Regions from separate parts of the Mycobacterium sp. NGS64 genome, predicted to be linked through region 2. Evidence: riboswitches for the same ligand, from Rfam matches in the RefSeq annotation. Region 2 holds a riboswitch; each other region holds the start of a gene.
The links. Region 2 has a riboswitch for magnesium ahead of AC5Y4S_RS29670 (PPE family protein). Riboswitches for the same ligand answer to the same signal wherever they lie in the genome.
Positions count from the first base shown of each region.

Region 1: another riboswitch for magnesium. It lies ahead of AC5Y4S_RS16930 (hypothetical protein); the one in region 2 lies ahead of AC5Y4S_RS29670 (PPE family protein).
Region 3: another riboswitch for magnesium. It lies ahead of AC5Y4S_RS08000 (Rv1535 family protein); the one in region 2 lies ahead of AC5Y4S_RS29670 (PPE family protein).

Region 1 is NZ_JCALCI010000003.1:635,214-642,202, forward strand. It holds gene AC5Y4S_RS16915 (hypothetical protein) at 1-84, opposite strand, end outside; gene AC5Y4S_RS16920 (NADP-dependent oxidoreductase) at 206-1,144, shown strand; gene AC5Y4S_RS16925 (NRAMP family divalent metal transporter) at 1,146-2,912, opposite strand; gene AC5Y4S_RS16930 (hypothetical protein) at 2,958-3,167, opposite strand; M-box (ykoK) riboswitch at 3,429-3,600, opposite strand; gene AC5Y4S_RS16935 (O-methyltransferase) at 3,711-4,370, shown strand; gene AC5Y4S_RS16940 (acyltransferase family protein) at 4,375-6,465, opposite strand; gene AC5Y4S_RS16945 (DUF1214 domain-containing protein) at 6,558-6,989, opposite strand, start outside.
Region 2 is NZ_JCALCI010000023.1:6,558-13,546, reverse strand. It holds gene AC5Y4S_RS29675 (PPE family protein) at 613-1,881, shown strand; M-box (ykoK) riboswitch at 1,953-2,128, shown strand; gene AC5Y4S_RS29670 (PPE family protein) at 2,518-3,702, shown strand; gene AC5Y4S_RS29665 (PPE family protein) at 4,664-5,974, shown strand; gene AC5Y4S_RS29660 (PPE family protein) at 6,046-6,989, shown strand, end outside.
Region 3 is NZ_JCALCI010000001.1:1,613,957-1,620,945, forward strand. It holds gene AC5Y4S_RS07985 (carboxymuconolactone decarboxylase family protein) at 433-996, shown strand; gene AC5Y4S_RS07990 (NAD(P)H-dependent flavin oxidoreductase) at 1,036-2,160, shown strand; gene AC5Y4S_RS07995 (TetR/AcrR family transcriptional regulator) at 2,157-2,801, shown strand; M-box (ykoK) riboswitch at 2,896-3,065, shown strand; gene AC5Y4S_RS08000 (Rv1535 family protein) at 3,353-3,586, shown strand; gene ileS (isoleucine--tRNA ligase) at 3,874-6,989, shown strand, end outside.

The sequences.
Region 1 (6,989 bases), on a different contig from region 2:
GTGGTAGTCGCCGCAGCCGGTGGTGGCGCCGCCGACTGCCGCGGCGACCGCCCAGCCGGCGACGGTGATCCGAGCGAGCTCCATGGGGTTCCCTCCCTGTCCAATCCGCGGCGCCTGACGCTACTGCGAAATGCAGGAGGGAACAAGAGCAGGCCACGCGCCTATGCTGGCGGGGCGAGGCCTGTTCGCGGCGTGAGGGGGAAAGATGACGGCAGGAACGGCGCGAGCCGTACGGTTCGACCGTTATGGGGACCGCGACGTCCTCTACGTGGCGGACGTGGACATGCCGTCGCCCGGCCCGGACGAGGTGGTGGTGGAGGTTCGCGCCGCCGGCATCAATCCCGGCGAGGCCGCCATCCGAAGCGGTGCGATGCATGACATGTTCCCCGCCACTTTTCCGTCCGGCGAGGGCAGCGACCTTGCGGGGGTGGTGACCGCCGTGGGGCCGGGAGTGACGGCGTTTTCCGTCGGCGACGAAGTCCTGGGGTTCAGCTTCCGCCGCTCCAGCCACGCCACGCATACCGCCGTCCCGGTTGATCAACTGATTCGCAAGCCTCCCGAATTGAGTTGGGAGGTAGCGGGTTCGCTGTATGTGGTCGGCGTGACGGCCTACGCCGCCGTTCGCGCCGTCGACCCCAAACCGGGCGAGACGGTCGCCGTTTCGGCGGCGGCGGGCGGGGTCGGCAGCCTCGTCGTGCAGCTGTTGGTCCTGCGCAAGGCGGTGGTGCTGGGCATCGCCGGGCCGGGCAACGCCGACTGGCTGCGCGCCCACGGCGTCACCCCGGTCGAGTACGGGGACGGCCTGGCCGACCGGCTGCGAGAGGCGGCGCCCGGCGGGATCGACGCGTTCATCGATCTGTTCGGCCCCGAGTATGTCCAGCTCGCCGTGGATCTCGGCGTCGCGCCCGATCGGATCGAGACCATCATCTCGTTCCAGAAGGCCGGCGAGGTGGGCGCCAAGACCGAGGGCAGTGTGGACGCGTCGACGCCGGAAGTGCTCGCCGAGATGGCCGACCTGATCGCTACCGGCGCCATCGATTTCGAGGTCGCCGGCACCTACCCGCTGGACCACGTCGCCGACGCCTTCGAGGAACTCGAAAAGCGGCACACCCGCGGCAAAATCGTGCTGCTGCCGAACGGTTGATTCAGAGCGACGTGGCCGGCCCGACTATGCCGGCCTGCACGATCTTGATGATCACGAACACGACGGCCACGACCAGATAGCCCCGCAGGGTCAACAGCCCGGCCCGCCGGATCGGCGACATGACCGGCCGGTCCAGCATGGCGAGGTTGGGGGTCTGCCAACGCGCCCGGTCCTGCCGGCGCACGGCCCGCCGCTCGGCGCGCGTGAGGAGCGGCGCGTCGTCGAGTTCGTCCACCTCTTCGGGATCCACGCCACCGCCGAGCGTCCCCGCGACGGCTTCCGCGTCCCGCCGGTCGCGGTGCCGCCGGCCGGTGACGATCGCGACGGCCCCGCCCACGATCCCGATCGCCGCACCGACCGCGAGACCGGCCTCGATGGTGCCCGTGGACAGGCCCGGGAAGAAGGTCGTCGCCGTCAGCGCAAGCGACAAGACCACCAGACACCACACGACGGCCCACGCGATGATGTTCTGCCGCACCGTGTTTACCCACGGCCCCAGCACCGCCCGGTCGTTGCAGAGCAGGACCAGGAACACCGTCGCCGAGGGCAGCAGGACGCCCGCGAGGGCCTGCACGCCCTGGGTCACCAGGCCCAGGACGTGGTCCGGGCTGAACGCGACCGCGGCGGACACCGCCAGCAACACGGCGTACCCGCCATAAAACAGCGGAGCCTCGCTGACCTTCCAATGCAGCGAGTGCCGCTTGCCCAACGCGTCACCGACGGCATACGTGGTGGCCAGCCCGATCGCGTTGGCGCCGATCAAGGACGCATCCAGCAGGATGATCGCGAACAGCGCGCCCACCGTCCCGCCGAGGTGCCGGGCCAGGCCGGCGGCCACCGCACCTGCGTCGGTGAAGCCGCCGACGTCGGCGGTGCCGGCCAACCCGAACGCGGTCACCGCCATCAGGGCCGTCGCGCCGACCATGACGACGACGATCCCGATGATCAGATCGGCTCGGGCATAAGCGATCCAGCGGGTCGTGATGCGCTTGTCCACCACATTGGACTGCTGAAAGAACAGCTGCCACGGTGCGACCGTGGTGCCCACGATCGCGACGACGAGCAGCAGCACGGTGGAGTTGAGCCCGCCCGGGAACTGCGGCACCAGCCCGCCCGCCGTTCCTTTCAGCGTGGGATGCGCCATCAACACCATCGGAATGATGAGCACGTTCACCGCGATCAGCAGGAACATCAGGCCCTCCCAGCGGCGGAACGACCCCCCGGCCACCACGGCGAACAGCAACACCGCGGCGGCCGGGATCGCGATCGCCTTGGGGCAGCCCAAGAACCCGAGTGCCAGTGATACTCCGATGAATTCGGTGACGATCGTCAACGCGTTGAGGATCAGCAGATCACCGACGCTGAAGGCGCCCCAGAACTTGCCGAACCGCTCGAAGATCAGCCGCGCGTGGCCGACCCGGGTGACCGCGCCCAGCCGCAGCACCATCTCCTGGTTCACGTACAGCACGGGGATCAGCAGTGCCAGCGTCCACAGCAGCCCCATCCCGTAGTTCTGCCCCGCCTGCGCGTACGTCGCGACGCCGCCGGCATCGTTGTCCCCGACCATCACGATCAGTCCGGGACCGGTGATGACCATCAGGGTCCGCAGCCGCCGCCAGCGGCCACCGGTAGCCGGGTGTGCGGCGTCCCGGTTGATGCGACCGAACGCGCCGACGATGTCGCCGGCGTGCGCCGAATCCAGCACGGCTTGGCTTGGCGCCTCGGACGTACTCAGGTCGCCGCGGGGCTCGGTCGAGATCGACGTCATCGAATCCTCGCTATCTCCGAACAGGTTCGGGGTCGGGTTAGCGAATCATCGCCGGTTGTTGTCCGGCGGATGCCCGCCCAGCGAGGCCGAGATGACCGCGATCGGCATCCGCGACACGTAGAGGTTGGCCCGCTCCTGCGGAGTCAGCGTGCTGCGCGCGTGCAGCTTGCCGACCAAGAGTCGGCCGATTCGCAGCATCGACCGGCCGCGTCCCCGCTGCAGACCGGTAAGGCGGTGTGCAACAACAAAAGCCATGATCGTCTCCTGTCGGGAGGTCCGATCGGCTCCTGGCATGGCCCTAGGCGCCCGCAATGCGCTTGCTGCGCAGCGGTATAGGGGACCCGAGGAAATCAGGCGGCGAATAGGACGCCGGAACCGGATCGGGACAAGACGGAATTGGGATACGGACTGTCGCCGGGACTCATCTCGCCCTCACCTCCTCACGGCCGGGACACACGCGGGTGTCGTCACATTCACCTGAACGGAAGAGGCGAAATGACCGGCGGAAAACCACCGGTCGCACCCCTCTCGTCGGAGCTTCGGCACTGCACGGCGTATCCGATGGTTCCGGAAGCCACTTGGGCTCAACCCTTGGGTCCGGGAAGAGCTGTCCTGACCCGGGGCGTCTCTCGACGTTCGGGGTCAGTGGCCTGTATCCGTGCAGACGCCTCACCTACCGAGGTGCTTGCCCGTCCATCTTGCACCGCGACCCAATGGGCGTCAAATTACTTTACGCAACCATCACGTTGGTTTCTGTTAACCCAAGACCCATCGACCGTCGCGACTACGCTCGAAACCATGGCTAATACTTTGCAGGCGCCCAAGGTCGCGACGGTGCTCGACCGGATGTACACCGAAACGAAAAATCAAATGTCGCGGTTGCGGGAAAGGGTCGGCGATTTCGACCGGCCGATGAGCGCGCAGGAGCGCGCCGACGCGATGAGCGAGTTTTACATCCCGGTCACACCGGAATCCGGCCGCCTGCTCTACGCGCTGGTGCGGGCGACCCGGCCGGCCACGGTCGTCGAGTTCGGCATGTCCTTCGGAATCTCCGCGGTTCACCTGGCCGCGGCGGTACGCGACAACGGCACCGGCCGGGTGGTGACCACCGAGCTCAGCGCCAGCAAGATCGCCGCCGCCAAGCAGACCTTCGCCGAGACCGGCCTGGACGACGTGATCACCATTCTCGAGGGAGACGCGCTGACCACGCTGGACAAGCTCGACAGTTCGGTCGATTTCGTCCTGCTGGACGGGTGGAAGGACCTCTACCTCCCGGTGATCGAGCTACTCGAACCGCGCCTGTCCACCGGCGCGCTGATCGTCGCCGACAACGCCAGCGCCGCGGACACCCAGCCCTACCTCGACCGGGTGCGGGACCCGGACAACGGCTACGTCAGCTTCAACTTCCTGGTCCGGGAAAGCGACAGCATGGAAATCAGCTGCCGCACCGGCGATTAAGGGCCTAGCGCAGGGATTCCTCTAACCAGGGCGTCAGCCATTTCACCCCTTCGGGGGTGAGATGGACGCCGTCGCTGCGCACCTTGATGCCGTCGACCTTGGTCGTGTAAACGCCGTCCGGGCACAGCTTTTTGTTGAGGTCGAGGATTTGGACGCCGGTGTGCTGGGCGATCGTCTTGCGCAGCATGGCATTCCAGAGGTTGACCCGGTCGGGCTGGTCCTCCGGATACAGCCGGCCGTCCGGCTTCTCACCGCCCCGGCTGTAGGGCACGGTCGCCACCACCACACGAACACCGTTGGCACTCAGGATGTTCAGCGCTCGCTGCAACTCACCGTTGAGGTAGGCGTCGAAGGTCGGATCGCCGATATGCGTCCATTGCCCCTCGTTGACCCGATCGACCGTCTCCCACCGGCCGATGATCAAGAGCGCGACGTCGGGCTGATCCTGGCCGAGCTGCGCCGACCACCTGATGGGCCAGCCGTCGCATTCGGGCCGCTGCTCAAGGGTTTGGCCGATGTACCGATACGGCGTGCCGCGCACCAGGCTGCAGCCGATGACGGTGTGGTCGAGGAACGCGAAGCCGGGTGTCGGCGGCAGGTAGTGCATCCAGGTCCACCCGATCGAGTCGCCGAACACCGAAACGGTGAAGGGCCGGTGGGGATCGCGGGGCGCGGGGCGGCCACCGCCCGGCGGGGACGGCGAGACCGCGGCCACCGCCGAGACCCCCGGGGGCAGGCCCTCGCGCAGGCCGGGCCCGGTGCCCACCGGGACCACCAACAGCGTCACCGCGGCGGCGCTGGCCACGGTCGCCGCCGCGAGCGGCAACAGCGGCACCCGCGCCGGCCGCCACCGGCGGATCGGTTGTTCGATCAGCCACCACGACGCCGCGGCGACCACCACCGTGGCGGCGCACCGCGCGCCGAACAGCGGCAGGCCGGACCATCCGGTGCGTTCACCGTTGAGGGCCAGGAAGATTGGCCAGTGCCACAGGTACACGCCGTAGGAGATGGCGCCCAGCCACACCAGGGGACGCAGGGCCAGGATGCGGGCGATGGCGCCGCGCTGCTCCATCGCCACCGGGGCGACCACGAGGACGGACGCGACCGCGACCCCGATCAGCAGACCGTGGCGAAACTCACCGGCGCGGCCCGACGCGAAGTGGGTCGCCGCCGCCAGCCCGGCCACGCCGAGCAGCGGCAAGAAGCGGGCGACCCGCCGTCCCCACCGGCTGCGGATCAGGCACCAGCCGCGGTTCATCGACGGCCAATCCCGCACCAGCAGTGCCGCCGCGGCGGCGCCGGTGAGCAACGCCTCCGCACGGGTGTCGGTGCCGAAATAGATTCGGTCCCTCGTCGAATCGGAGGCCAGGACGATGGCGAGGGCCGCGGAGGCCAGCGCGCCGGTGGTGGCGATCAGGAAGGTGGCGAACCGCACCCCGCCGACGGTGGCCCGCCGAAAGTACCGCCGGGCGCGCGCGGCCAACAGCAGGGTCACCGCGATGAGCAGGACCGGCCAGATGAAGTAGTACTGCTCCTCCACCCCGAGCGACCAGGTGTGCTGCAGCGGCGACGGCGGGGCGCCCTGGGTGAAGTAGTCGGTGTTCTGGGCCACGAACCGCCAATTCGCGACCCACAGGAACGCGGCGATCGCGTCGTCGCGTAATCCGGTGAGCGACTGGCTCGGCAGGAGCTCGCGGGCCGCGCCCACGGTGAGCACCATCAGCACCAAGGCAGGCAGCAGCCGTCGTGCCCGCCGAATCCAGAAGCCGGTCAGCTCAATTCGGCCGGTGCGCTGGAGCTCGTCGAGCAGCAGCGAGGTGATCAGGAAGCCGCTGAGGACGAAGAAGATGTCGACGCCGATGAACCCGCCCGCGACACCGGGGATGCCGCCGTGCCCGACGAGCACCAGCGTGACCGCGATCGCGCGAAGCCCGTCCAACGCCGGAATGCCGCTGCGCCGTTCGGGTTGATCCCAGATCGCGATCCGGCCGGCGCGGCGCACCGGGGCGACCCATCGCGGCCGACGAGCAGAACGCGCCGGTGCGGGGTTCTTCCCGCCCGGTTCAGTGTCCGCCGTTAACGCGCCCTGGCCCATGCCGATACGTCGCTGCCCCTCCTCGTGATCGCAGCCAGCCTAGTTGCGCAGGAGCCCGGATAGCCGGAAAGACACGCGCGTGCGAGGGCGCGTCAGAGGGGAAATCGGTTACGGATCCCGTTGAAGCGCTCCCACATCAACGCGGTTCGTTCGGCGCCGGTGACACGCGCGGTTTCCGGCGGTAACGCGCGCGCGAGGTCGGCATGTTTGACGAGCCGGGTCGTCAGCGTCGCGGGCTGACCCGCGAGCATGTGCCGGTAGGTGAGGTTCCCACGCTCGAATCCCTGGGTGTCGATCCAGTTGTGCAGGCCCGGGTCCCGGTGGGCCAGAATCAGTCTGACCTTGCCGTCGTCGTCGACCGATGCGCGGCTCGGGGTGTAGCTGACCGGCCGGTAGAGGAAGTCCATGCTGGTGAAGTAGGCCCCCATGTTCGTGATCATCCACAATCCCTCGTGGGCGTCGAACTCGACGATGAGGGCGTCGTCGGGGCCCAGTTCCCAGTACATGTTGGCGGCGGCGCGGCC
Region 2 (6,989 bases):
TCGGGCAGTTCCGACTGGCAAACGGCCGCAATTGCTTTCGGTGGCGCCCGCGCAGATTTCGATTCCCGCGGCGGTCCGGGACCGCCGTCGGGTTCTATGAGCTTTCTATTAATTTCCAGTGGATGAGCGGTTCGCATTGCCGGGCGTCGGCACCGGTGCCACCATGATCCTCAATGCTCATCGCCGAGCACAGTTTCCCCGCGGAAATGGGCCTTAAGAAGGGGATTTAGGTCATTCGTCGCAAGACGCCTAGAAACAGGCGGCTTTTGCCCCACGCATGGTTTCGCCGGGGGTCTCGTCCCGATTCGGGCAACCATGGCGCACTTCCGTGAGCGCCCTGGCCACGACGGGAGGTGGGCGTACTGGCCGAATTGACCTTTAACGCATGAGAACAACGACCGTTTCTTTCCGATCCGGTCGTGGCGCGCTGGCCGCCGTTTGAATCGGCAACACCCGACATAGCACGGCGGCCGCCTGCCCGCAGCCGGGTCGGACTATCCGCTCTCAAAGGAGAAGTCCGATGTATTTCTTTGTAACACAACGGAAATCACTACGCAACGCAGCCATGCAGGCCACCGAGACCGTGACGGCCGGTTAAGGGGGGTGGCGGCAATGGATTTCGGAGCACTACCACCAGAAGTCAACTCCGCCCGGATGTATGCCGGACCGGGCTCGGCGCCGATGATGGCGGCCGCGACGGCCTGGGCCGCGCTCGGTGCGGAGCTCGGTTCGACCGCGGCCTCGTACGACTCGGTCATCACCGGGCTGACGAGCGAGTCGTGGATGGGGCCGGCCTCCGCCTCGATGGGCGCCGCCGCGGCGCCGTATGTCCAGTGGATGACCAGCACCGGGGCGCTCGCCCAGCAGGCGTCCGCCCAGGCATCGGCCGCGGCGGCGGCCTACGAGGCGGCGTTTGCCATGACGGTGCCCCCGGCCGAGGTCGCGGCCAACCGGGCCCTGCTCGCGGCGCTGGTTGCGACCAACTTCCTCGGGCAGAACACCCCCGCGATCGCGGCCACCGAGGCCCAGTACGGCGAGATGTGGGCCCAGGACGCGGCGGCGATGTACGGCTACGCCGGGAGCTCGGCGGCGGCCTCGACGCTGACGCCGTTCGACCCACCGGTCCAGACCACCAATCCGGCCGGGTCGGCCGCCCAGGCCTCGGCCGTCACGCAGGCCACGGGCACAGCGGCGGGCACCGGCAGCCAGACGGTGGACCAACTGATGTCCGCGATACCGACTGCGCTGCAAGGGTTCTCGTCACCGCTGTCGACGGTCGCGAACCCCGCTGCGGCCATCCCGGGCCAGGGGCTGCTCGACGGCATCCTGAATTTCCTGGATGGGGCGGACGGCAACGCGATCGGGACCTTCTTGAACTCGTCGTTCGTCAACGGATTCGTCTCCGCCGGCTACGTGAGCCCCGCCATCATCGAACCGGCGGTCACGGCCGGGATGTCGGACATCAACGCGCTGGCGGTCTCCGCGACGCCCGGGGCCACCGCGCTGCCACCGATGGGCGCCGGCGCCGGGAACCCGGGATGGTTGCCGCTGTTGACGCCCGGGGCCGCCCCGGCAGGCATAGCGGGCGACCTGAGCGGAGCGATTTCGGGCGGCACGAATCAGGCGGCGCTGGTCGGTCGGTTGTCCGTGCCGCAGGCCTGGACGGTGGCCGCCCAGGTGGAGAACCACGCCGGGGCGACGTTCGCCGGGGGTGGCTGGACCAACGCCGTCGGCCCGGGCGCCGGCGCGCCGCAGGCCGGCCCGGGGCCCATTCCCGGAATGCCGGGCATGCCCGCCGCCACGGCCGGAGGTGGCTACGGCCACGGCCCCCGCTACGGCTTCCGCGTGACCGTGATGCCGCGTCCCCCGGCCGCCGGGTGACAACGGGCTTGTTGCGAGCGTGTGGCAGTTGGTTTGACTGATCTACCGTCCGGGTGCCACGATGGCCTGTGCAAGCACCTCGCTAGGTGAGGCGTCTGCACGGATACAGGCCACTGACCTCGAACGTCGAAAGACGCCCAGGGTCAGGACAGCTCTTCCCGGCTTAAGGGTTGAGCCCAAGTGGCTTCCGGCTCAGGTGAATCGGATACGCCGTGTGGTGCCAAAGCTCTGACGAGAGGGGTGCGGTCTCCGGGAGTTTCAGCCCGGGCCCTTCTCCCCGGTGTGCGAGATAACGGCATCCCCGTGTGCCCAGGCTGTGAGGAGGTGAGAGCGAAATGAGTCTCGACGATAGTCCGTATTCCAAATCGACCATTTCGGTTCGATCCGGCCCCGGCCCCTTTCTGACCGTCTGAACGGCTAACCCCGACAGGCCTCCTAGAGGCGCGTCCGCCTAGCGGAACGCGTCCGTGAATTGCGCTGAAACCAGCCATAATTGCCGGCCGGCACGGGTCACCCTCTTTCCGCGAGGAGTAGTCCGATGTCGCTTGTCTTCGCACCTCCGGCGGACTTCGCCGTAGCCACAACACAATTCAGCAACCACGCCACCCGCGCGGCCCGTAGGGGAAGGGGCCAACGATGACCGCTGCACTCGATTTCGCACTGCTCCCACCGGAAGTCAACTCCGGCAAGATGTACTCTGGGCCGGGCTCGGGCCCGATGCTCGCCGCCGCGTCGGCTTGGCATGGGCTCGCCGCCGAATTGCGCTCCACCGCAATGTCTTACGGCGCGGTGCTGACCGCGCTGACCGGTGAAGAATGGCACGGCCCGGCGTCGGTGGCGATGGCCGCCGCCGCCGCGCCGTATGCGGCCTGGCTGGGCACGACGGCCGAGCAGGCCGAGCAGACCGCCGCACAGGCCGAGGCCGCGTTCGCCGAGACCGTGCCGCCGCCCGTCATCGCGGCCAACCGCGCCCAGCTGATGGCGCTGATCGCCACCAACATCCTCGGTCAGAACACCCCGGCGATCGCGGCGACGGAGGCCCAGTACGCCGAAATGTGGGCCCAAGACGCGGCCGCGATGTACGGCTACGCCGCCTCGTCGGCGGTCGCCGCCCAGCTCAGCCAGTTCAGCGAGCCGCAGCAGACCACCAGCCCCGGTGGGCCGGACGCGCAGTCGGCCGCGGTGGCCCAGGCCATCGCCACTCCGGCCGGGGCTCAACAGGGCACGCTGGCACAGCTGATGTCCGCGCTGCCCTCCGCGCTGCAGGGGCTGGCGTCGCCGGCGTCGTCGCAGACGCCGGCGTCGGAGATCGTCGGGCTGTTGACCGGATCCGGGTCGGGATCCGCCACGCTGGACGGCCTTTGGGCACAGTGGGGACCCAACGCCAACATCTGGAACACCGCCTTCTCGTCCGGGTTCTACATGCCCAGCAACACGCTGGCCCCATTCCTGGGCCTGCTGGGCCAGGGGGCCGCCGCAGGCGACGCGGCGGACGCGGCGGGCCAAGCGGTCGGCGACGCGATCGGTGAGGCGGCGGCGGGTCCTGCCGTCGAGGGCGTCGGCAATGCCGTCGCGGCCGGCGTCGGCCACGCGCCGATGATCGGTGCGATGTCGGTGCCGCCGAGCTGGACCGCGCCCGCGCCACTGGCCGGCCCGCTGGCCTCGTCGCTCGGCGGGACGCCCATGGTGGCACCCCCGGCCATGGCGGCCGGCATGCCCGGGATGCCGATCGGGGCCGCGGGTGCGCAACCCTACGGGCGCGCCGTGCCGCAATACGGCTTCCGTCCCACCTTCGTCGCGCGACCCCCGGCGGCCGGCTAGCGCTCACCTCACAACGGTTACTCGCGCGGATTGAGCGTTCCGCAACCTCGCGATCATGCCTACTAGGCGCGTGTCCGGGGCAATGAGCACCGCAAATCGGCCGCATCCGGCTCACAGCAAACTTCCAGCAGCAAATCAGCGTTCCACCAGCGGCGAATGCGTACGCTAGGTGAAATTCAGGGGAGCACCAGATGACGAAGAACTATCCATTTGGCGAAGGAGTCGCTGAGGATGCCAGGGCCGAGGCGAACGGGCGCGGGCAAAGGATGCGGACGGCCCAGAGCAACCTGGCGAACGCCGACGGCGCCGTCGGCCCGACCTGCGATTAATTGAATTTCACAAGAATCACGGTGAGCGCTCGAGCCAACCCCCGCGATAAGCGCTGGCGAACTCGAGAACTATCGGCATTAAGAGAGTTTATGCGTGTCGAATATGTTAATTGCTTGACCGTGTGCAATAACGGTGGACGCGGGCGCCTTAATTTATTGGGCCCGGTTAGCAACGGTTAACGACCGGCACTCGCCGGTCGGCCAGTCTTTTGCGCCAAAGGCACGGCGAGCTTAAGTCCCATTTCTGGCCGGTTGCTGGGAATCGGCTACGGATAACCTGGACAACGTCTTTTGCGGCGGCATGTGTTAGCTGACCAGCAGCATTCTCACAGGCATATTCGAGCGGTGACACTTGTCGTTTACTTTACTATTACATCCCTGGAACGCGCCACGAATACGTTCCAATCACGATGATCGCTACATTAGGCAGCGCCGCCTGAACGCGGGGCGGACCGCCGCCGCTGACACATCTTGATTAGGAGTGTGGAACCCTGTCGTCCTCATACACGTCCAATCAATGCGTGAATTCGGCAGCGGATTCCATGGATTCCATTAGAGCTGCCGCGCGGTTGCGGACGGGCCGGAAAGCCGCGCCTACCATGGCGGCCACTCAAGGGGAGCGGAGTAAGTAGATGTTGGATTTCGGGGCGCTACCACCGGAGATCAACTCGGGGCGGATGTATGTCGGCGCGGGGTCGGGGCCCATGCTGGCGGCCTCGGCCGCCTGGGATGAGTTGGCGACGGAACTGCAGTCGACCGCCGCCTCGTACGGCGCGACGATCGAGAGCCTCGCCACCGGGCCGTGGACGGGGCCTTCCTCGATCGCCATGGCGGCCGCGGCGGCTCCCTATGTGGCGTGGATGAGCGCGACCGGCGCGCAGGCAGAGGAGGCCGCCAGCCAGGCCAAGATCGCCGCCGGCGCCTACGAAACCGCCTTCGCAGCCACGGTGCCGCCACCGGTGATCGCCGCCAATCGTGCCCTGCTGATGGCGCTGATCGCCACCAACTTCCTGGGCCAGAACACCCCGGCAATCGCGGCCACCGAAGCCCAATATGCCGAGATGTGGGCCCAGGACGCCGCCGCCATGTACGCCTACGCCGCCTCGTCGGCGACGGCATCAACGCTGACGCCGTTTACCGAGCCGCCGCAGACCACCAGCGAAGCCGCACCGGCCGCGCAAGCGGCCGCGGTCTCTCAATCCACCAGCACGCCAGCGGCGTCAATTGGCACACAGCTGTCCCAATTCATCAGCTATGTGCCGACTTTCCTACAAAACCTGGCGACGACCGTCACATCGCCCACGGCGCCAACGGCGACGACGGGAAACCTGCTGTCGGGACTGAACCTGCCGCAGCTGGCAACCCTGCCGACGCTGCCGACGGGCCTATCGGGCGACCTCACCGCCTGGAACAACATCATGAGCACCATCGCCTCCGGGCCCTACTCCCTGCAAGGCTTGGCCTCCATACCCGGCGGTCCATTCCTATCCTTCGGGCAGGCGTACGCGTGGGGCCAGAACGGACAGAGTGCCGCCGCTTACCTTGCAGGTCCCAAGGCCATCACCGGGGCGCTGGCGCCGCTGACCCAGGGGGCCAGCGCCGTGAAGCCGATGCTCAGCTCGGCCGTCGGGGGCTCGATGGGCAAGGCCGCTCTGGTCGGGGGGATGTCGGTGCCTCAGGGCTGGACCGAGGCCGCGCCGGCGATCAAGACACTGGCGTCGGTTTTGCCGACGAACCTCGCTGCCGCGCCGGCGGCCTCGCTCACGGGCGAGGAGGGGGTCTTCGGCCAGATGGCGCTGTCGAGCCTGGCCGGTCGCGCCGTCGGGGCCGCCGCATTCCAGTCCGGGGGCAGCGGTAGTGCGGCGCTCGGCTCACTGGGCGGTGTCATCGAGGCCGACCCTGCCGCCGCCACCATCATCGTCATTCCGGTGGTAGAGGAGTGACGGCAGTGACCGAAATCAACGCAGCAGCACCGTCCACCCGGGCGCAGACGAGCAGGCAAGGGGTATAGACGATGTTTTACGGAGCTTTTCCGCCTGAGTTCAACTCGGGCCGGATGTACGCCGGGCCCGGAGCGGGGTCGCTGCGGGCGGCCGCCGCGGCCTGGGATGGGCTGGCGAGCGAATTGCAGTCCACGGTGTCCTCGTATTCCTCGGTGGTCGACAGCCTGACCAGCGGATCGTGGGTGGGTCCGTCATCGGTCAACATGGCGGCCGCGGTTACGCCGTACCTGGCCTGGATGCAGGGCACCGCGGCGCAGGCCGCCGAAGCGGCGATGCAGGCCACCGCTGCCGCAACCGCCTACGAGACAGCCTTCGCCGCGCACGTGCCGCCGGCGGAGATCGCTGCCAACCGCAGCCAACTGGCGTCGCTCGTGGCAACCAACGTCTTCGGGCAGAACACCCCGGCGATCGCCGCCACCGAAATCCAGTACGCCGAGATGTGGGCGCAAGACGCCGTGGCGATGGACAACTACCTCGTTTCGTCGGCGACCGCCGCCAACGTGACGCCGTTCAACGAGCCGCCGCAGACGACCAACACCGCGGGCACGGCGACCCAAGCGGCCGCGGTGACCCAGGCCGCCGCCACCCCGGCGGGGACCGTAGGGAACCTTTTGTCGGCAGCGGCTAACCCGCTCACCAGCACCAACCCTATCCTGCAGGGGCTGTCGAACCTGGCCACCGACTACACGGACACTATGAACGGGCTGTTGAACTCGTTGTTCGGATCCGGCACGGGCACCCTCTACGGCAACCTCTACAACGCCATCAAGGTCCCGCTCGGCTTTACCACGGGATTCAACGACATCGGGCTGCTGATCAACTTCCCCGTGTCGCAGTTTTTGAAGTTCGCACCGCCCGTGGGATACGGAGCGCTCCCGAAGGACGCCCTGGGGGCGGGGCTGGGGGCGCTGGGCTTCGGCCGCGGCACCCTGTTTAACGCGGTGTCGGCGGGCAT
Region 3 (6,989 bases), on a different contig from region 2:
GTTAAGTCCCCACTGAATTGTGGCGAGATTCATACTTTGTCGCGATTGGCGTGTCCGGTTCGGGGCCGATCCGTGGCGGCGGCCGGAGGGCGGGGGCGCCGTCCAGGGGGACCGATCACGGTCCGATCACGGCAGCCCGCGGCTTTGAATTCATTCGCTGGCGAGGGACGGGCCGGGCCCGCGCGGCGAGCCGGCACGAAGCCGACGGCGTCGGGGTATCCATGTGGGCGCCAACGGCATTCGCACGCGCGGCCCCGGCGCAACTGGCGGCGGAACCGCGGTTTTCACCGCCCGGTTCCGCGTTGCGGCGTTGGGGCTCCGGGCTTTTCGTTCATGATTCTTCGCCTCCGACGTCTGCTGCCGCTGGCTACCATTGCCGGTGAACGCGAGGTGTCCACCAGTGGACGGAGTGCTCACACCATGACCCCACCTATCGGGCAAGCCCGGGTCCCCCGACTGCCGCTTGACGTGGCCAAAGCCGCCGCCGACGAGGCCGCGGTACCCGACTACATGGCGGAGCTCAGCATCTTCCAGGTGTTGCTCAACCATCCGCCGCTGGCGCGTGGCATCAACGACCTGCTGGCCACGATGCTCTGGCACGGCGCCCTGGACCCCCGGCTCCGCGAGCTGGTCATCATGCGGATCGGCTGGCTCACCGCGTGCGACTACGAGTGGACGCAGCATTGGCGGGTCGCGTCGGGGTTGGGCGTGAGCGCCGACGACCTCGTCGGCGTGCGCGATTGGCGCGGGTATGAGGGCTTCGGACCGGCCGAACGCGCGGTGCTGGCTGCCACCGACGACGTGGTGCGCGACGGCGCGGTGAGCGCCGAGAGCTGGGCCGCGTGCGAGCGCGAAATGCACGGCGATACAACGGTTCTCATCGAGCTGGTCACCGCCATCGGGGCGTGGCAAATGGTCGCGTCGATCCTGCGCAGCCTCCAGGTGCCCTTGGAAGAGGGCGTGGCCAGCTGGCCGCCGGACGGCCGGTCGCCCTAACCGATTGACTTATCAGTCAGTAACTCTTAGCGTCGGGCAATGCGAACCAGGGTCGCCGAGATGCTCGGCGTTGAGTTCCCGATCTGCGCCTTCAGCCACTGTCGCGACGTGGTGGCCGCGGTAACCAACGCCGGCGGGTTCGGGATCCTCGGCGCCGTCGCGCACAGTCCAGAGCGCCTGCACAGCGAGCTCACCTGGATCGAGGAGCAGACGGGCGGCAAGCCCTACGGCGTCGACCTGCTGTTGCCGCCCAAGTACGTCGGTGCCGAGCAGGGCGGGATCGACGCCAAACAGGCGCGCGAGCTGCTGCCTGAGGAGCACCGCGCGTTCGTCGAGGACATCCTGTCCCGCTACGGCGTCATGGTCCCCGCCGAGGAGCCCAGGGCGTCGGCCGGGGGCCTGAACATCTCGCCCAAGGGCTACGAGCCGCTGCTCGACGTGGCGTTTGAGCACGACATCCGGCTGATCGCCAGCGCGCTCGGGCCGCCGCCCGCCGACCTCGTCCAGCGCGCCCACGACCGGGGCGTCGTGGTGGCCGCGCTCGCGGGCACCACGCAACACGCGCGGCGGCACGCGGCCGCGGGCGTGGACCTGATCGTCGCGCAGGGCACCGAGGCGGGCGGCCACACCGGCGAGGTGGCGACCATGGTGCTGGTCCCCGAGGTGGTGGACGCCGTGTCGCCGGTCCCGGTTCTCGCGGCCGGCGGGATCGCGCGGGGTCGCCAGGTCGCCGCCGCCCTGGCGCTGGGGGCCGAAGGGGTGTGGTGCGGCTCGGTGTGGCTGACCACCGAAGAGGCCGAGACGGTCCCCGTGGTCAAGGAGAAGTTCTTGGCGGCCAGCTCCTCGGACACGGTGCGCTCCCGGTCGATGACCGGGAAGCCGGCGCGGATGCTGCGCACGGCCTGGACCGACGAGTGGGAGCGGCCCGACACCCCCGATCCGCTCGGCATGCCGCTGCAGACGGCGCTGGTCACCGGCTCTCAGGTGCGCATCAACCAGGCCGCGACCAATCCGGACTCCAAGGCGCGTGAGCTGGCGACGTACTTCGTCGGCCAGGTGGTCGGTTCGCTCGACCGGGTCCGCCCGGTCCGCTCGGTGGTGCTCGACATGGTGGAGGAGTTCATCGACACCATCGGCCGGCTCGACGGCCTGGTCGGTACGTGACCAGCGCGACCCGCCGGCGCCGCGCGGTCAGCGACGAGGACAAGTCGCAACGGCGCGAGCAGATCATGTCGGCCGCCAAAGAAGTGTTCGCGCGCAAGGGTTTTCATGCGACGACCATTGCCGACATCGCGAAGCGGGCCGGCCTGGCCTACGGCTCGGTCTATTGGTACTTCGACTCCAAGGACGAGCTGTTCCACGCGTTGATGGCGGCCGAGGAGGGCGCGCTGCGCGCCCATGTCGCTGCGGCGTTGGGGGCTCCGGCCGGGGACGCCGGGCAGTGGGAGTCGCTTCGGGTCGCGGTGCGGGCGACGCTGGAGTTCTTCGAGTCCGACAAGGCGACGGTCAAACTGTTGCTGCGGGATCCCTGCGCGCTGGGCGAGCGCTTCGAAAAACATCTCGGCGGGATCTACGAGCGGTTCATCGACGACATCGAAAGCTTCATCGTCGCCGCCCAGGAGCGCGGTGAGGTGATCGGCGCCCCGCCACGCATGGTGGCGTACACGCTTGCGGCGCTGGTGGGCCAGCTGGCACAACGGCGGCTGAGCACCGACGACAACGTCACCGCTGCTCAGGTGGCCGATTTCGTGGTGGCACTGGTGCTCGACGGGCTACGCCCGCGCAGCGCCGGTGAAGCTTGTTAAATCCTGAGTGCCCGCGTAATGACTGCATAAAGATTCGGCCACACGGCACAGATCACATTGACCGTGTCATGGCGGTCATGCATGATCGGTCGCGTATGCACCTCGTTAGGTGAGGCGTCTACACGAATACAGGCCACTGACCCCGAACGTCGAAAGACGCCCCGGGTCAGGACAGCTCCTCCCGGCTTAAGGGTTGAGCCCAGGTGGCTTCCGAGTGATCGGACACGTCGTGTAGTGCCAAAGCTCTGACGAGAGGGGTGCGGATCTCCGGCGGTTCGCCGGTTTCTGTACTCCTTTTGGTGCGCGTGGATCGCGCGGGCAACCGCACGCGTCGTGACGTCGAGGAGGTGAGGGACGAATGAGTTCCAGCGATAGTCCGGATCGAAGTCCGGGCTGTGTTCCGTCCCGATCCGACCCGAAGCGCGACGTTCTCGGCTGAGTCGCCGCAACGCTAATCGGCTTACCCGCCAAGCGTTCTCGGATCGGAACCACAACGGGATGGGACACGTCAGTCCAGTCAACGTTCGTTTGAGTTCCGTCAGGAGACGATCATGACCGCAGTTCTGCACGACGAAGTGGTAACCGTCGCGCCCGCCCGCAAGCTGACCGTGGTGCGCGACACGACCCCGGCTCCCGCGCCCAAGAAGGCCACGCGCCGGGCTGAGGGCACGACCATCGTCATCAGCGACCCGCTGGTGGACGGCGCCGCTCACTTCTTGGCCATCGGCGTGCGTCACGTATACGCCGCGCTGTGGCGCGTCGGCGTGCTCGATGTCCGGGCCTAAATGCCTCCAAGGGGCTACCCGGCCGCAGGTCTTCCCTGAGACCAGGTAGCCCCTTGGAGTGCTGGGTTTGAGTAGAATCGAGACACTGGCATCGATCCGGCGATCACCGGGGAGCCTTCGGAAGAACGGCCGGCAGGCTCAGTAGAACCGAACGGGTAGGCCCGTCACAGCCCTCATCGAGCGGTCGCGTGAGAGCGCGGCAAGCGGGGTGGTACCGCGGCGCTCGCGCACCTTGCGCGTCGTCGTCCCCGGCCTGAGCATGATGGCCACAGGAGACGACACAGATCGTGACCGAGAACGCTGACGTCAAGGCGTACCCGAAGCTGGCCGGCGGTGCGCCCGATTTTCCGGCGCTCGAAGTCGAGGTTCTCGACTACTGGGCGCGTGACGACACCTTCCGGGCCAGCATCGCCCGCCGCGACGGCGCCCCGGAGTACGTGTTCTACGACGGGCCGCCGTTCGCCAACGGGCTGCCCCACTACGGTCACCTGCTCACCGGGTACGTCAAGGACATCGTGCCGCGGTATCGCACCATGCGCGGCTACAAGGTGGAGCGCCGGTTCGGCTGGGACACGCACGGGCTGCCCGCCGAACTGGAAGTCGAACGCCAGCTCGGCATCAACGACAAGTCCCAGATCGACGACATGGGGATCGCCGCGTTCAACGACGCCTGCCGCGGATCGGTGCTGCGCTACACCGACGAGTGGCGGGCGTACGTGACGCGCCAGGCCCGCTGGGTCGACTTCGACAACGACTACAAGACCCTGGACCCCAGCTACATGGAGTCGGTGATCTGGGCGTTCAAACAGCTGTGGGACAAGGGCCTGGCGTATGAGGGCTATCGCGTGCTGCCGTACTGCTGGCGCGACGAAACCCCGTTGTCCAACCACGAATTGCGGATGGACGACGACGTCTACCAGAGCCGCCAGGACCCGGCCCTGACCGTCGGTTTCAGGGTGGCCGGGGGTGAGCTCGACGGCGCCTATCTGTTGGTGTGGACGACGACGCCGTGGACCCTGCCGTCGAACCTCGCGGTGGCCGTGAACCCCGAGGTGACCTACGTGGCGGTCGAGGCCGACGGCCGCCGCTTCGTGCTGGCGGAGGCGCGGCTGGCCGCGTACGCGCGGGAGTTGGGTGAAGAGCCTGACGTGCTGGGTACCTATCGGGGGGCGGACCTGCTGGGTTTGCGCTACGTTCCGCCGTTCCCGTATTTCATGGACACCCCCAACGCATTTCGGGTGCTGCCCGGTGACTTCGTGACCACCGAGGACGGCACCGGAATCGTGCACATGGCGCCGGCCTACGGCGAGGACGACATGGCGACCTGTGAGGCGGCCGGCATCGCGCCCGTCACCCCGGTCGATTCCAAGGGCCGGTTCGACGCAAGCGTCCCGGATTACCAGGGGCAGCGCGTTTTTGACGCGAATCCGCACATCATCCGCGACCTGAAAAACCAGAGCGGTCCGGCGGCGGCCAACGGCGCCGTGCTGGTCCGCCACGAGACCTACGAGCACCCCTACCCGCACTGCTGGCGGTGCCGCAATCCGCTGATCTATCGGGCGGTGTCGTCGTGGTTCGTCGCCGTCACCGAATTCCGCGACCGCATGGTCGAACTCAACCAGCAGATCACCTGGTACCCCGAACACGTCAAGGACGGCCAGTTCGGCAAGTGGCTGCAGGGCGCGCGGGACTGGTCGATCTCGCGAAACCGCTACTGGGGCACCCCGATTCCGGTGTGGAAGTCCGATGATCCGGCCTACCCGCGCGTCGACGTGTACGGCAGCCTCGACGAGCTGGAACGCGACTTCGGGGTGCGGCCCACCAACTTGCACCGGCCCTACATCGACGAGCTGACTCGGCCCAACCCCGACGATCCTACCGGGCGCAGCACGATGCGGCGCATCCCGGACGTGCTCGACGTGTGGTTCGACTCGGGCTCGATGCCGTATGCCCAGGTGCATTACCCGTTCGAAAACCGCGACTGGTTCGACGGGCACTACCCGGGCGATTTCATCGTCGAGTACATCGGCCAGACGCGCGGCTGGTTCTACACCCTGCACGTGCTGGCCACCGCGCTGTTCGACCGTCCGGCCTTCAAAACGTGTGTCGCGCACGGCATCGTGCTGGGCTCCGACGGCCAAAAGATGAGCAAGTCGCTGCGCAACTACCCCGACGTCTCGGAGGTGTTCGATCGCGACGGCTCCGACGCGATGCGGTGGTTCCTGATGGCCTCGCCGATCCTGCGCGGGGGCAACCTGATCGTCACCGAACAGGGCATCCGCGAAGGCGTGCGCCAGGTGCTGCTGCCGTTGTGGAACGCGTACAGCTTCCTGGCCCTCTACGCGCCGAAAGTCGGGAACTGGCACACGGATTCGGCCAACGTGCTGGATCGCTACATCCTGGCCAAGCTGGCGGAGCTGCGCGACGACCTCACCGAGTCAATGGATGTCTGCGACATCTCGGGGGCCTGCGAACAGCTGCGCCAGTTCACCGAGGCGCTGACGAATTGGTATGTGCGACGGTCGCGTTCGCGGTTCTGGGAGGAAGACACCGATGCCATCGACACGTTGCACACCGTGCTGGAGGTGAGCGCCCGGCTGGCCGCCCCGCTGCTGCCATCGGTCACCGAGATCATTTGGCGCGGTCTGACGTTCGAGCGCTCGGTGCATTTGACCGATTGGCCGGACGCGGACGCGCTGCCCGCGGACGCCGGCCTGGTGGCGGCGATGGATCAGGTCCGGGAAGTCTGCTCGGCGGCGTCGTCGCTGCGCAAGGCCAAGAAGCTGCGGGTGCGCCTGCCGCTGCCGAAACTCACCGTGGCCGTTGAGAACCCGCAGCGGCTCGAGCCGTTCGTCGACCTGATCGCCGACGAGCTCAACGTCAAGCGGGTCGAACTGACCGACGCGATCGACACGTACGGCCGGTTCGAGCTCACGGTCAACGCGCGGGTGGCCGGCCCGCGGCTGGGTAAGGACGTGCAGGCGGCGATCAAGGCCGTCAAGGCCGGCGAGGGCGTCGTCAACCCCGACGGCACCCTGACGGCGGGTCCCGCGGTGCTGCAGCCCGACGAGTACAGCTCCCGGCTGGTGGCCGCCGACCCGGATTACACCGCGGCGCTGCCCGACGGGTCCGGTCTGGTGGTCCTCGACGGCACGGTGACCCCGGAACTGGAGGCCGAGGGCTGGGCCAAGGACCGGATCCGCGAGCTGCAGGAACTGCGCAAGTCGACGGGGCTCGACGTGTCCGACCGCATCAGCGTGGTGATGTCGGTGCCCGGCGAGCGGGCCGACTGGGCGCAGACGCACCGCGACCTGATCGCGGGGGAGATCCTCGCCACCAGCTTCGAGTTCGGCGAGCCCGCCGACGGCTCGGAGATCGGCGACGGCGTGCGGGTGAGCATCAG